2 regions of the Actinoplanes sp. NPDC048988 genome follow, and region 2 is predicted to be linked to the other one. Evidence: predicted binding sites of a transcription regulator. Region 2 holds the regulator's gene; the other holds the start of a gene.
What was found. Region 2 encodes HspR, which represses chaperone genes until heat shock. Its sites were predicted from a motif close to TTGAGTNNNNNNNACTCAA; they were not measured.
Positions count from the first base shown of each region.

Region 1: the regulator HspR is predicted to act here: its motif matches at 1,207-1,225, upstream of lon (endopeptidase La).

Region 1 covers NZ_JBICTW010000010.1:276,128-283,641, reverse strand. Annotated here, with positions in the region: gene lon (endopeptidase La) at 1-1,132, opposite strand, end outside; gene ACGFJ7_RS28925 (nuclear transport factor 2 family protein) at 1,313-1,693, shown strand; gene ACGFJ7_RS28920 (UTP--glucose-1-phosphate uridylyltransferase) at 1,690-3,048, opposite strand; gene ACGFJ7_RS28915 (Xaa-Pro dipeptidyl-peptidase) at 3,181-5,106, shown strand; gene ACGFJ7_RS28910 (protein kinase) at 5,304-6,710, shown strand; gene fxsT (FxSxx-COOH system tetratricopeptide repeat protein) at 7,037-7,514, opposite strand, start outside.
Region 2 covers NZ_JBICTW010000026.1:4,856-12,369, forward strand. Annotated here, with positions in the region: gene ACGFJ7_RS43915 (cation:proton antiporter) at 1-916, shown strand, start outside; gene ACGFJ7_RS43920 (hypothetical protein) at 1,019-1,465, shown strand; gene ACGFJ7_RS43925 (heat shock protein transcriptional repressor HspR) at 1,497-1,931, opposite strand; gene dnaJ (molecular chaperone DnaJ) at 1,954-3,153, opposite strand; gene grpE (nucleotide exchange factor GrpE) at 3,224-3,841, opposite strand; gene dnaK (molecular chaperone DnaK) at 3,838-5,724, opposite strand; gene ACGFJ7_RS43945 (GTPase domain-containing protein) at 6,208-7,514, shown strand, end outside.

The DNA.
Region 1 (7,514 bases), on a different contig from region 2:
GCCCGGGAAGAGCGCCGACGTACGTGCGCCGATGGCCTCGAATCTCCGCCTCGTCGCGGACGCCGCCCAGGGCGACCCGGACGAACTTCCGGCCGAGGGTACGGGCGACCGACTCACCCAGCGACGTCTTGCCGACTCCGGGCGGGCCGGCCAGCAGGATCACCGCGCCGGAACCGCGGCCGCCGACCGTCGTCAGGCCGCGGGACTCGCGGCGGGCGCGGACGCCCAGGTATTCGACGATGCGGTCCTTGACCTCGTCCAGGCCGTGGTGGTCGGCGTCGAGCACAGCCCGGGCCGCGGCCAGGTCGGTGTTGTCGTCGGTACGCACGTTCCAGGGCAGGTCGAGGACCGTGTCGAGCCAGGTGCGGATCCAGCCCGCCTCCGGGTTCTGGTCGCCGGCCCGCTCGAGCTTGCCGACCTCGCGCAGCGCCGCCTCGCGGACATCGCCGGGCAGGTCGGCCGCCTCGACGCGGGCGCGGTAGTCGTCGTTGCCCTCGGCCTCGTCCTCGCCGAGCTCCTTGCGGATGGCCTTCAGCTGCTCGCGGAGCAGGTACTCGCGGTTGCGCTTCTCGACGTTCTCGCGAACGTCGTGCTCGATCTTGTCGCTGACCTCGGACTCGGCCAGGAAGTCGCCGGTCCACTCGATCAGCAGCCGCAGCCGGGCCTCCACGTCGGGGGTCTCCAGCAGCTCACGCTTGCGGTCGTTGGTCAGATAGGGCGCCCAGCCGGCGGTGTCGGCCAGGTCGCCGGGGTCGTCGATGGCGCTGACCGAGTCGATGACCTGCCACGCCTCGCGGCGCTGGAGGACCGAGACGACCAGTTTCTTGTACGCGGCGGCGAGCTCCCGGGCCTGCTCGCTCGGCACACCGGCCGCGACCGGCTCGGCCTCGACCCACAGGGCCGCGCCGGGCCCGGTCACGCCGCCGCCGATGCGGGCGCGCACACCGGTGCGCAGAACGGCGGCGGGCGTTCCGCCGCGGGACTTGCCGACCTGCTGGACGCTGGCCACGACACCGTGCGACGCGTACCGGTCCTCGAGCCGCGGAGCGATCAGCAGCTCGGAGCCGGCCGAGGTGCGGGCCGCGTCGACGGCGGCCTGGGCCGGCTCGTCCAGCTCGACCGGCACGACCATGCCCGGCAGCAGAACGATGTCGTCCAGGAACAACACGGGGAGTCGCTTGCTAACCACCCGGCACCTCCGAAAAGTTGAGTATGCGGGGCTCAACCTCACGGCCTCCGAGGATCTTCCACCGTTCGCTGGGAGCGGAACCGGCAGCTCCGCCGCTTGCCCACGCTGGGTACGGTCGCCCGGGTGGACGAGACCTCGAGAAGCCGGCAGACCGCGTCCGACTACGTCGCGCGGATGGAGAGCCGGGACTGGCCGGGCCTGACCGAGCTGCTGGCCGAGGATGTCGTCTACGAGATGCCGCAGACCCGGGAGCGCATCCGGGGACGGTCCGCGTTCGTCGGCTTCAACGCGGACTATCCCGGTGACTGGCATTTGCGGGTACGGCGGGTGATCGCCGACGGCCGTGCCGCCGCCCTGTGGCTCGATGTGCGGGTGGGTGACGAGCGGGTGGACGCCTGCGTGTGGCTGGACATGTCGGAACACGGGCTGATCAGCCGGATCGTCGACTACTGGCCCGAGGCCTACGATCCCCCGCCGGGGCGCGAGCATCTGGTGGAGCGCTAGCCGCCCTGGAGAACCTCGCCGTCGGGGATGTGCCGGGGGCCGGTCACGTGGGCCTCGCCCTCGACGACGACGTTCGCGCCGAAGGTGACGTCGCCGTCGACGGTGAGGCGGGTGGCGCGGCGCAGGGACGGCGGGCCGGCCGGGAAGCGCTGCTCGAAACCGGGCATCAGCTTGAAGAGCTCGGGGTCGAGGGTCACGACCGGGCCGCGGCCCTCGTAGACCGGCCGCATCTGGCCGTCCTGGCCCAGCTCGTAGGCGTCCGACCGGACCACCAGCAGGTCGTTCGTGGTCTTGACGGGCGCGAAGCGGGTACGCGGGACCAGCACCGGGCGGGCACCGTCGATGGAGCCGATGGCGGCGCCCATCGCCGTCTCGAGCTGGACCACGGGCGTACTGGAAGCGTCTTTGGGGTCGACGGTCTTGTGGTTGACGATGAGCGGGAGAACCGGCGCGCCCGGGTCGTCCCGCTGCAACCGCCGCAGCGTCTCCAGGTCGATCCAGAGGTTGTTGGTGTTGTAGAACCGCCACCGCTCGACGTCGGTGAACGAGGTGTCGCCGTCGGGCACCTGAGCGGTCTCGCGGACCACGACCCGGCCCTCGTGGCGGGCGAGGTGACCGCCCTTGCGGTCGGCCGGCGTGCCCCGGACGACCTCCATCGCGAACGGGACCTGCTCGTCCTCCATCCAGGCGGCGAGCCGCACGTCGACGGTGGCGCCCAGGTTGTCGGAGTTCGACACGAAGCACCAGCGCAGGCCGGCGTCGAGCAGCTCGTCGAGCTTGCCGGAGGCGGTCAGCGCGGTGTACAGGTCGCCGTGCCCGGGCGGGCACCACTCGAGCTCGGGATCGGCCGGCCACTCGACCGGGAAGTGGTCGTCGGCGCGCAGCTTGGGCTCGCGGCCCTGAAGGAAGTCGCTGACGCCGTCGTAGCGTTCGAGCGCGGCCAGCGACGGACCGCGGGTGGCGGCCGAGTTCATCAGCAGCAGCGGCAGGCGCGCGTGGTACCGCTCGCGGACGGCGGTGACCTGGGTGGCGATGATGTCGAGGAAGCTGCGGCCGGGCTTGACCTCGAGCAGCGATTTCGGCCCGGTCAGGCCCATGCTGGTGCCGAGCCCGCCGTTGAGCTTGACCACGACCAGCCGGTCGAGGATCTCGCGGGCCCGCTCGGCCGGCGGCTCGGGCAGGTCCTCGAGCGCGGTCACGTCGTCGAGCGGCTCCAGGTCGTCACCCGAGAGCAGCCCGGCCCGCGGCTGTTCCAGCTGCTCGAGCCGGCGGCGCAGCGCGGCCAGCTCGGCCGGGTGGGCGCCGTCCTTCTCCGATTTGGCCAGCGTCGCCGCCACGTAACCGGGCGTGTCCATGTGATCCTCCGAGATTTGGCAACGTTCCCCATTATCGGGGCTCAGCCCAGACGCCACACCGCGACGGGGTGATTGGGGTCCGCCCGCGGACAGCCGCGCGGCCGAGCGTCATCGATGATTTACGATGCGTCGATGTCCGGAACTTTGAAGCGAAGGCTCGCCCTGGCCGTCGTGGCCGGGGTCGGCGCCACCCTGATCGTCTCGGCCGGGCCGGCCGAGGCGAGCGCGGTGCCGCACATCCAAGGCGGGGAGACCGTGCCGGTCTACTCCTACGAGAACGCCGTCCGGGAAAGCGTCTGGGTGCAGACGCGGCTGGACAACGACGAGGACGGGGTGCCCGACAAGGTCGCCGTCGACATCGTGCGGCCGCGCGAGGCGGCCCAGCGGCACCTGAAGGTGCCGGTCATCCTCGAGGGCTCGCCCTACTACTCCTGCTGCGGGCGCGGCAACGAGAGCGAGCGCAAGCAGTACGACGCCGACGGCACCATCGTCAAGCAGCCGCTCTACTACGACAACTACTTCGTGCCGCGTGGCTACGCGTTCGTCGCCGCCGACCTGGCCGGCACCGGGCGCTCCACCGGGTGCATGGACGTCGGCGGCCGCGAGGAAGTGCTCAGCGGCAAGGCCGTCGTCGACTGGCTGAACGGGCGGGCCGAGGCCACGTACGCCGACGGCACCCCGGCCGTCGCCACCGGCTGGACCAACGGGCGTACCGGGATGATCGGCAAGTCCTGGGACGGCTCGGTGGCCAACGGCGTGGCCGCGACCGGCGTCGAGGGCCTGGAGACGATCGTGCCGATCTCGGCCATCTCGAGCTGGTACGACTACCAGCGCTACAACGGCGTGCCGCGGGTCGAGGACTATCCGGAATACCTTTTCTCGTACGTCAACGGGCGCCCCGCTTCCGCCTGTGCGGCGACGCTTGAGCGGCTGGACGAGGGCAGCGACGACGCGACCGGCGACTACAACGCGTACTGGGCCGAGCGGAACTTCCGGCCGGACGCGCGCCGCGTGCACGCCAGCGTGTTCATCGCGCACGGGCTGAACGACACCAACGTGACGACCGATCAGTTCGCTCAATGGTGGGGCCGTCTCGGCGTACCCAAGAAGATGTGGCTTTCGCAAGCCGGCCACGTGGACCCCTTCGACCTGCGGCGCGCCGACTGGGTCGACACCCTGCACCGGTGGTTCGACCGCTATCTGCAGGGCCTGCGCAACGGGATCGACCGCGAGCCGGCGGTGTCGATCGAGACGACACCCGGTACGTGGGTGAACGAGCGGACCTGGCCGGCCGCCCGCGTGACGTCGCAGCGCATCACGCTCGGCAACGGCGACGGGACGACGGGCACGCTGGGTGGGCAGTCCGGCCGAGCCGTCCGTACGTGGACCGACGCGCCCGCCCTCGACGAGGCCACCGCCGTCGCGAACCCCGGAGCCGCGGTCGCCGGCCGCCTGGCCTTCCTGTCCGCACCGCTGACCCGTGAGCTTCGCGTCTCCGGCACCCCGTCGGTGACCCTCCGGGTGCGGGTCGACAAGCCGACGACCGAGCTGACCGCCCGGCTCGTCGACTACGGCACCGCCACCCGCGTCAACTACCTGGCCCGCGGCGAGGGCATCACCACACTGGCCACCGAATCGTGCTGGGGCGCCTCGACCACGGCCGACGACGCCTGCTACCGCGACACCGCCCCGAGCTTGACCACTGCCGACCACGCGATCCTGACCCGGGGCTGGCAGGACGCGGCCCACCACGTGTCGCTGCGGTTCACCACGCCGCTGCGGCCGGACCGCTGGTACACGGTGACCGTGCCGATGCAGGCGACCGACCAGCGCCTGCCCGCCGGCCACGTGCTGGGCCTGATCCTGCAGGCCAGCGACAACGAGTACTCGACGCCACAGTCGACCGGCGCCACCATCGGCCTCGACCTGCGCGGCAGTTCCCTGACCCTGCCGCTGGTGGGCCGCCTGCCCCGGCCCGGCGCCAGCGCCCCGGCGGTGTCGACGGCGCCCGCGCCGAGGACGTTCGCCCCGCCGCGATTCGATCCTTTGGTGCCCTGACTCTCCGGCAGCTGTGCGGTCACTGTTGGGGTGCTGTTTCCCAACAGTGACCGCCGACGCAGTTTCCCGTCATACCTCCCGGGTATGCTGCTGCCACGGAACTGATCACCCGTCACCACCAGCGCAGATTTACCACTGTGGGTAGCTGCAGCGGAGCGGAGTGACATCGGCTCCGGGTCGGCCATGGGGAGGTCGCAGTGCCATTGCTCGCGGGAAGATATCGGCTGGGGGAAGCCCTCGGCCAAGGCGGCAGTTCGGTGGTGCACTACGGCTTCGACACGACCCTGAAGCGCCCCGTCGCGATCAAGATCTTCGACGAGTCCGCCACCGACGTTCTGCGTGAGGCCCGTACGGCGGCCGGGCTCAGCCACCCGAACATCGCCCAGGTCTACGACTACGGCGAGGCCGTCGACGGCAGCGACCGCACCCCGTACCTGGTGATGGAGTTCGTCGACGGCGAGACCCTGTCCGACCGGCTGGCCCGCACCGGCGCCCTGCGCTGGCGCCAGGCCGCCGAGATCGGCAAGGAGACGGCCTCGGCGCTGGCCGCCGCCCACGCGCAGGACCTGGTCCACCGCGACGTCAACCCGCGCAACATCATGCTGACCTCCGAGGGCGTGAAGGTCCTCGACTTCGGCATCGCCATCGCCGCCGGCCACAACAGCATCGACATCAGCGGCGCCCTGTGGGGCAGCCCCGCCCACCTGGCCCCCGAGCAGCTGCGCGGCGAACCGAGCTTCCCGGCCGCCGACATCTACGCGCTGGGCCTGCTGCTGTTCGAGTGCCTCACCGGCGCGCGGGCCTGGCCCGGCGCCAGCCTGGTCGAGGTCCTGGCCACCCGCCACGGCCGCCCCGCCCCGCGCCTGCCACGCATCTCCGGCCTGCCGCGCGACATCATCCGGCTGTACGAGTCGTGCACGGCCGAGGACCCGTCGGCGCGCCCCACGGCCCTCGAGGTCGCCGAGGTCTTCCGCGGTTTCGCCCCGACCCCGCTGACCCGCCCGGCCAGCCACATCCCGCCGATCCGCTCCGCCGCCCACCCGGCCCCGCCGACAGTGGCCAGTTCACCGTCCCGCCCGCCGCGCCGCTCCCGCCGCCGGGTCACGGTGGTGGCGTCGGCCGCGGCCGTCGCCGTGCTCCTGAGCATCGTCGGCGTCCAGCTGATCAACGGCACCGGCACCCCCGGCGGCAAAACGGCCGAGGCCGCCGTCGAGGCCACCACGCCACCGGCCACCCCGCCGCGGACGATCAGCCCGACCCCCTCCACCGCCCCGACCACGGAGCCGGCCGAGGAGGAGGAAGCGACGACAACGACCAGGTACGGCGGCCGGAAGAGGAACACCACCCACACGAAGGCGCCGGCGGCCAAGCCCACTTCCAAGCCGGCCAAGCCGTCCGCAACGCCGTCGAAGTCCCCGAGCAGCGCGCCGGAGACGTCGGAGCCCTCAACCGAGCCGACCCCGACGAAGTCCCCTGACGACACCAAGCCCCCCGTCGAGCCGACCGACGACCCGGCGGACCCGACCACCCCGCCGACCACCGAGGACACCACCCCACCGACCACCAAGCCCGCCGACCCGGTCGACGGCAAGACGGTCGCCTGAGCTCCCCGATCCATTCGGTCAGCGTGCGTTCGAGCGGCTCGGGCAGCTCCTGGTGCCAGGGATGCCCGGCGCCGGGAACGATCCGCAGCTCGGCGCCGGCTATCCCGGCCGCCGCCGCGCGTGAGGCCGCCTGGTTGAGCTTGTCCTTGGCGCCGCAGAGGACGAGTGTCCGCGCGGACCTGGCTCAGGTCGGTGCGGGCCAGCTCGCCCCCGGAAGGTCGAAAAGGATCAGCCGGAAGCGCCGGCCCAGGCCTTTACGCTGGGGCTGCCACTCCGGTGGTCGTCGCCCGCCCCGTGCAGTAACGCCAGGGCTGGCCCCGTGGGGATCATTCCTGATTTGCCGTTCTGCCGCGTATTGCGGCCGCCCGCTGACGCAGCCCCACTGCCTCGGCGGTCCGCCTCAGGGCCTTCAGTGTGTACGCGAGATTGTCCAGCCGGATCGCGATGTCCGGATGCCCCTCCGGCAGCGCAGCCTCGCTGATCCGCAACGCCCGCCGCTGCAACGGCAGCGCCTCACCCGCACGCCCCAAACCCACCAACGTTTGCGCGAGATTGTCCAGCCGGATCGCGATGTCCGGATGCCCGTCCGGCAGCGCAGCCTCGCTGATCCGCAACGCCCGCCGCTGCAACGGCAGCGCCTCACCCGCACGCCCCAAGTCCGCCAGCGTTCGCGCGAGATTGTTCAGCCGGATCGCGATGTCCGGATGCCCCTCCGGCAGCGCAGCCATACTGATCCGCAACGCCCGCTCTCGCAGTGGTAGCGCCTCATCCGCCCGGCGCAGAGCCCCCAGCGTGTATGCGAGA
Region 2 (7,514 bases):
CGCGCTGCTCAACGCCCTGCCCGGCGCCGGCTTCGCGCTGCTGATGGGCTGGGACTGGCGGGCCGCCCTGGTGCTGGCCGGCATCACCTGGGTCTCGTCCTCCGGCGTGATCGCCAAGGTGCTCGGCGACCTGGGCCGGCTCGGTAACCGCGAGACCCCCGTGATCCTCTCGGTGCTGGTCATCGAGGACCTCGCCATGGCCTTCTACCTGCCGCTGGTCACCGCCGTACTGGCCGGGGTCGGCCTGGTCGGCGGGGCCAAGGCACTGGGGGTCGCGGTGGTCACGGTGGTCGCGGTGCTGGTCGTCGCGATTCGGTACGGCAAGCAGATCAGCACCCTGATCTCGGCTCAGGACGCGGAGGCGCTGCTGCTCGGCGTGCTCGGCCTGACCCTGTTCGTGGCGGGCGTGGCCGAGGAGCTGAAGGTCTCGTCGGCGGTCGGCGCGTTCCTCGTCGGTATCGCGATCTCCGGACCGGTCGCCCACCACGCGACGCAGATGCTGTCGCCGCTGCGCGACCTGTTCGCGGCGGTCTTCTTCGTCTTCTTCGGGCTCTCCACCGACCCGGCCGAGATCCCGCCGGTGCTGCTGCCGGCGCTCGGCCTGGCCGTGCTGACCATGGCGACCAAGGTGGTCACCGGCTACCTGGCGGCGCGGCGGGTGGGCATCGCCCTGCCCGGCCGGCTGCGGGCCGGCCTGGCTCTGATGCCGCGCGGCGAGTTCTCGATCGTCATCGCCGGCCTGGCCGTGGCCTCAGGGGTGGAACCGCGGCTCGCCCCGCTCGCGACGGCCTACGTATTGATCACGGTGGTTACCGGTCCGCTGCTCGCGCGTCTGCCCGATTACCAGTGGTTCAAGAACTTTGTCCGCCGCCGCATGCACCCTCAGCAGGTGCCGGTGCTCAAAGCTACTGACTAGTATCCGATTGTGACGCCGTGACACTTCCGTAGGACATCGTCGGCGCGCTACCGTTCCGCTCCGACAACTACGTGTTATCGGGACTTTCTGGCAGGCGGCGGCGTGACAGTGCGTGAGTCGACTTTCTTCGGGTTCGCCAATCCGGTCGATCCTCGGCCGGAGGAACTCCAGGCGTGGGCGTACCACCCTGATGCCGTGCCGCTCGACGCCATGCCACCCGACTGGGACCTGCTCATCTCCGGCGACGTGCTCGCGCCGGTCCTGTTCGAGCTGGCCATGGACAGGCAGTGCCCGGCCCGGCGCTTCGCGCAGCATTGCCTGTACATCTACGCCGCCGACGGCGTCCGGCAGAACGCGACCGGCCAGCGCAAACGCCGCCTGAAGAAGTTCGTGGAGCGCGCCGACGAGGTCGGCGACGAGCCGATGCAGATCTGGGCGCACAACTGCCGCATGCTGATGAGCCGGCCCGAGATCTTCGATTACTCCGACTGGATCGAGGGCGGCCTGGTCCGCCAGCCCCGGCGGCTCGGCCACTACAACCGGCGCTGAGGCGGCCCTCACCAGACCGCCTCGCGCTCTCCTACCTGTCCGAAGCCCGGCGCGGGCGCCAGACCACCAGCGCCGTCGACTGCCTTTCCTGGCGCACCAGGTCACGGCGGCCGTACGGGCTTTCCATCTGGGCGATCCGGTCGTACGCGGCGGTGAGCTCCTGCTCCAGCTCCTGCACCCGCTGTTGCAGGTCACCGACGAGTTGCTCGAGCCCGATGATCCGCTTCACGCCGGCCAGGTTGACGCCGTCCTCCTGGCTGAGCCTCTGCACCTCACGCAGCAACGCGACGTCCCGCTCGCTGTACCGGCGACCGCCGCCGCCGGCCCGGCCCGGCTGCACCAGGCCGAGCCGGTCGTACTGTCGCAGCGTCTGCGGGTGCATCCCGGCCAGTCGAGCCGCGACCGAGATGATCAGAACCTTCGCGTCGGAGGCCTGCTCGACCGAGATGCTGATCTCCTCATGCATGTGCCACCTCCTTCAACGGGTCCTAGCTGCCCCGGCGAACCCGGGCCTCGAGCCGCTCCCGCCCGGCGGGCGGGGTCAGCTTGGCGAAACGCTCGAGCGCGTCCCGGGCTTCCCCGGTCACCTCGCTCGGCACCTGAACGTCGACGGTGACGATGAGATCGCCCGGCGGTCCGTTCTTGCGGGCCACACCCTTGCCCCGGGCCCGTAGTTTCCGGCCGCTCGGCGTGCCGGGCGGCACCCTCATGGTGACGGGTCCGTCCAGAGTCGGCACTCGCAGATCGGTGCCGAGAACCGCCTCGGCGATGCTGATCGGTACCGACAGCGTGAGATCGTCACCCGTACGACCGAAGATCTCGTCCGGTCGCACCTGGACCTGCACGTAGAGATCGCCCGCCGGGCCGCCCCGATCGCCCGGCTCGCCCCGGCCGCTGAGCCGGATGCGCTGGCCGTCGGCCACGCCCGCGGGGAAGCGGACGTTTATCGTGCGGGCCTTGGTGACCCCGCCCGTGCCCCGGCACTCCGGGCACTTCTCGTCGACGATCGTGCCCGCGCCCTGGCACTCGCGGCACGGCTCGGAGAAGCTGAACGACCCCTGGTTCCGCGAGATCAGGCCGCTGCCCGCGCACTGCGGACAGGTCCGCGGTGACGTGCCCGGCTTGGCCCCGCTGCCATGACAGGTGTCGCACTCGCCGGCTGAACGCAGCGTCAACGGTAGCGTCGTGCCGCGGACCGCCTGAGCGAACTCGAGCGTCACCTCGGTCTCGACATCACGGCCGCGCCGCGGTCCTCGTCGGGCGGCGCCACCACCAGGCCCACCGCCCGAGAATATCGAGCTGAATATGTCCGAGAAGCCGGCTCCGCCGAACCGGCGGTCACCCGCGGCGCCGCCACCGGCCGCGCCCGCGTTGCTGAACCCGCCGAACAGGTCCGACGGGTCGAACTGACCGCCGGCGCCGGAACGGGCGCCGCGCCGGAACGCGCCGGAACCGAACAGCGAGCGCATCTCGTCGTACTCTTTGCGCTTCTTGTCGTCCGAGAGCACGTCGTACGCCTCGGAAGCGGCCTTGAACTTCTCCTCCGCCTCCTTGTTACCGGGGTTGCGGTCGGGATGCAGGTCCCGGGCGAGCTTCCGGTAGGCCTTCTTGATCTCGTCGGTCGGAGCGGACTTGGGCACGCCGAGAACGGCATAGAAGTCCTTTTCGAGCCAGTCCTTCGAGCTCATCCCGCCTCCCCCCTCCTACGGGCAGGTCCCGCCCACCGCGGCGCGGTGGGCGGGACGAACATCTGAGAGATCACTCCGGGTCGGCCACCGCGACCAGAGCCGGCCGCAGCAGCCGCTCGCCGAGCGTGTAGCCCCGGCGCATGACCTCGACACAGGTCGGCTCCGTGACGTCCGGGGACGTCTGGTGCGCGACCGCCTCGTGGCGGTTGGGGTCGAACGCGTCGCCCTTCTCGCCGAAGGCGGCCAGCCCGAGCTTGCCGGTCGCCGTGATCAGCGACTCGGCCACCGAGGCGAACGGACCGACCAGGTCACCGTGCTCACGGGCCCGGTCGATGTCGTCCAGCACCGGCAGCAGGGCGGTCAGCACCGCACCGGTGGTCTGCTCGGCCGCCGCACCCCGGTCGCGGTCGACCCGCTTGCGGTAGTTGGCGTACTCCGCGGTCACGCGCTGCAGGTCGTGGGTCCGCTCCTCCAGGTCGTTCCGCAGGGCCTCCAGCTCGGCGCCGAGGCCGGGCTTGGTCTCCTCCGGATCGGCGGCCTCGGCCGCCGGCTCCGGAGTCTCCCCGGCGTCCTCCGGGTCCTCGGCCCGGTGAGCACCGGCCTCACCCTTCGGATCGATCTTGCGGCGGTCCCGGATGACGACCCGCTCGGTCGCCTGACCGTCGTTCTCGTCGTCCGTGGCACTCACTTCTTGTCGTCCTCCACGATCTCGGCGTCCACGACGTCGTCGGCACCGCCGGCGGAGCCGGCCGAACCGGTCGTGGCGCCACCCGGAGCGGCACCCGGCGCGCCCGGGTCACCCGCGGCACCGGCGCCGGCGGCGGCCTGAGCGGCGTCACCCTGCGAGTAGAGGGCCGAGCCGGCCTCCTGGGAGACCTGCGAGAGACGCTCGTGGGCCGCCTTGATCTTCTCGATGTCGGTGCCGCCCAGCGCGCCGCGGAGCTCGCCCAGCGCCTCGCCGATCTTGGTCTTGCTGTCCTCGGGCAGCTTGTCGCCGCTCTCGGCCAGGAACTTCTCGGTCTGCCACTGCAGCTGCTCGGCCAGGTTGCGGGCCTCGGCGTCCTCGCGGCGCTTCTTGTCGTCGTCCGCGTGGTCCTGAGCGTCGCGCATCATGCGCTCGATGTCGTCCTTCGGCAGCGCGGAGCCGCCGGTGATCGTCATCTTCTGCTCCTTGCCCGTGCCCAGGTCCTTGGCGGACACGTGCACGATGCCGTTCGCGTCGATGTCGAAGGAGACCTCGATCTGCGGTACGCCGCGCGGGGCCGGAGCGATGCCGCTGAGCTCGAAGGTGCCGAGCTTCTTGTTGTACGCGGCCATCTCGCGCTCGCCCTGGAAGACCTGGATCAGCACGGACGGCTGGTTGTCCTCGGCCGTCGTGTAGACCTCGGAGCGGTGCGCCGGGATGGTGGTGTTGCGCTCCACCAGCTTGTGCATGATGCCGCCCTTGGTCTCGATGCCCAGCGAGAGCGGGGTGACATCGAGCAGCAGGACGTCCTTGACCTCACCCTTAAGCACACCGGCCTGCAGGGCGGCGCCGACGGCGACGACCTCGTCCGGGTTGACGCCCTTGTTGGCGTCCCGGCCGGTCATGCTCTTGACCAGCTCGGCCACGGCCGGCATACGGGTCGAGCCGCCGACCAGGATGACGTGGTCGATGTCGGCCAGCTTGACGTCGGCGTCCTTGATCGCGGACTCGAACGGGCCCTTGCAGCGGTCGAGCAGGTCCTGCGTCATGCGCTGGAACTCGGCGCGCGACAGCGACATGTCCAGGTGCAGCGGGCCGTCGGGGCCGGCCGTGATGTACGGCAGGTTGATGCTGGTGGTGGTGGCGGCGGACAGCTCGATCTTCGCCTTCTCGGCGGCCTCGCGCAGACGCTGCAGGGCCATCTTGTCCGAGCCGAGGTCGATGCCGTGCTCACCGCGGAACGTCTTGACCAGGTGGTCGATGATCCGCTGGTCCCAGTCGTCGCCGCCCAGGTGGTTGTCACCGGAGGTCGACTTCACCTCGATGACGCCGTCGCCCAGCTCGAGCAGGGAGACGTCGAACGTACCGCCGCCGAGGTCGAAGACCAGGACGGTCTGCTCCTTGGAGCCCTTGTCGAGCCCGTACGCCAGAGCGGCGGCGGTGGGCTCGTTGACGATCCGCAGGACGTTGAGGCCGGCGATCTCGCCCGCTTCCTTGGTGGCCTGGCGCTGTGCGTCGTTGAAGTACGCCGGCACGGTGATGACCGCGTCGGTGACCGTCTCACCGAGGTACGCCTCGGAGTCGCGCTTCAGCTTCATCAGGACCCGCGCCGAGATCTCCTGCGGGGTGTACTTCTTGCCGTCGATGTCGATCGACCAGTTGGTGCCGACCTCCCGCTTGACCGAACGAATGGTCCGGTCCGGGTTCGTCACCGCCTGGCGCTTGGCGACCTCGCCCACGAGCACCTCGCCGTTACGGGCGAAGGCGACGATGGACGGCGTCGTCCGGGAGCCCTCCGCGTTGGCGATGACGGTGGGCTCGCCTCCTTCCAGAACGCTGACGCAGGAGTTCGTGGTGCCGAGGTCGATGCCGACCGCACGTGCCATGGTGTTCCTCGCTTCTTACAGAGCTCGGTTCTTAACAAGGTTGAGTGGAACCGACTCAATGATGCCACGGGTACGCCCAACGTCAAATCGAAGTTGAGTCTGTCGGGCGCAACTACGATGCTTGCACACGCGCTCCAGCACTTCGGTAGATACCTGTCCGGTCACGGCATACCGGTACCTGTTGTTCTGTCTGCATAGATCGGGCACTCTTTACCCGTGACGACGCACGGTGAGGCGGTCGGTCCGTCGGCCCTGTCCGCCGTGTCCGATGCCACGCTTCCAAGCTCCAGCGCGGTTTCCGCCGATGCCGCGGACCACTCTGATCGTACGGAAACCGTCGTGTCCCGTCAGCCACATCCGGAACCCGCCGCCTCCTCGGCCGGGGAACCGCCAGCCGTCGAGCTGCCGCCGGCTGTGGCGAAACTCGCCGCTGCCCTGACCCGGCTGCGGGCCGCGATCGACACCGCCGCGTACCCGCTGCTCATGCCGTCGGCCGAGGACGCCAAGCGGGTCGGCGCGGCTCTCGTGGCCCAGCTCGACGACTACCTGATCCCCCGGCTGACCCGGCTCGACGCGCCCCTGCTGGTGGTCGTCGGCGGCTCGACCGGCGCCGGCAAGTCGACACTGGTCAACAGCATCGTCCGGGCCCCGGTCAGCCAGGCCGGCGTGCTCCGGCCGACCACCCGCTCCCCGGTCCTGGTGAGCAACCCCGGCGACCAGCCCTGGTTCCGGCAGGGCGAGCTGCTGCCCGGACTGGTGCGCACCCACGAGTCGAGCACCGACGCGCGGACCCTGCAGCTCGTCTCCGCCCCCGGCCTCGGCGCCGGCCTGGCCTTCCTCGACGCGCCCGACATCGACTCGGTCGTCGACCTCAACCGCAAACTCGCCGCCCAACTGCTCGCGGCGGCCGATCTGTGGCTGTTCGTCACGACGGCCGCGCGCTACGCCGACGCCGTGCCCTGGGAACTGCTCACCACGGCCCGCCTGCGCGGCACGGTGATCGCCCTGGTCCTCGACCGGGTGCCGCCGGAAGCGGCCGGCGAGGTCGCCACCCACCTGAGCGACATGCTGGCCGTGCGCGAGCTCGGCGGCGCCCCGCTGTTCGTCCTGCCCGAGACCCGGCTCGACGGCCAGGGCCTGATCCCGGAGGACGTGATCAAGCCGCTGCACGACTGGTTCGGCCAGCTCGCGGCCGACGCCACGGCGCGCGCCGCGGTCGTGCGCCAGACGCTCGACGGCGCGCTGACCGCGCTCGGGCCGGCCGTCGAGGGCCTGGCCGAGGCGGCCGAGGAGCAGACCCGCGCGGCCAAGGCGCTGAACGACCGGGTCGACGCCGCCTACCGCAACGCGCGGCAGACGATGACCGACGGCCTGCGCGACGGCCGGCTGCTGCGCGGCGAGGTACTGGCCCGATGGCAGGAGTTCGTCGGCACCGGCGAGTTCCTCAAGACGCTCGAGAACAAGGTCGGGCAGCTGCGCGACAAGCTCGTCTCGGCGCTCACCGGCCGCCCGCTGCCGGGCCGGAACCTCCAGTCCGCGCTCGAGTCCCAGCTGGTCACCCTGCTGCGGGCCATCGCGGCCGACGCCGCCGAGCAGGCGTACGCGGCCTGGCAGGCCCATCCGGCCGGCGCCGCCCTGCTCGAGCCCGGCCTGCAGCGCACCTCGGCCGACCTCCCCGAACGGGCGGAACGCCTGGTCCGCGACTGGCAGCAGTGGGTGCTCGGCCTGGTGCGCACCGAGGGCGCGGAGAAGCGGGTGGTCGCGCGCGGCGCGGCGTACGCGGTGAACGG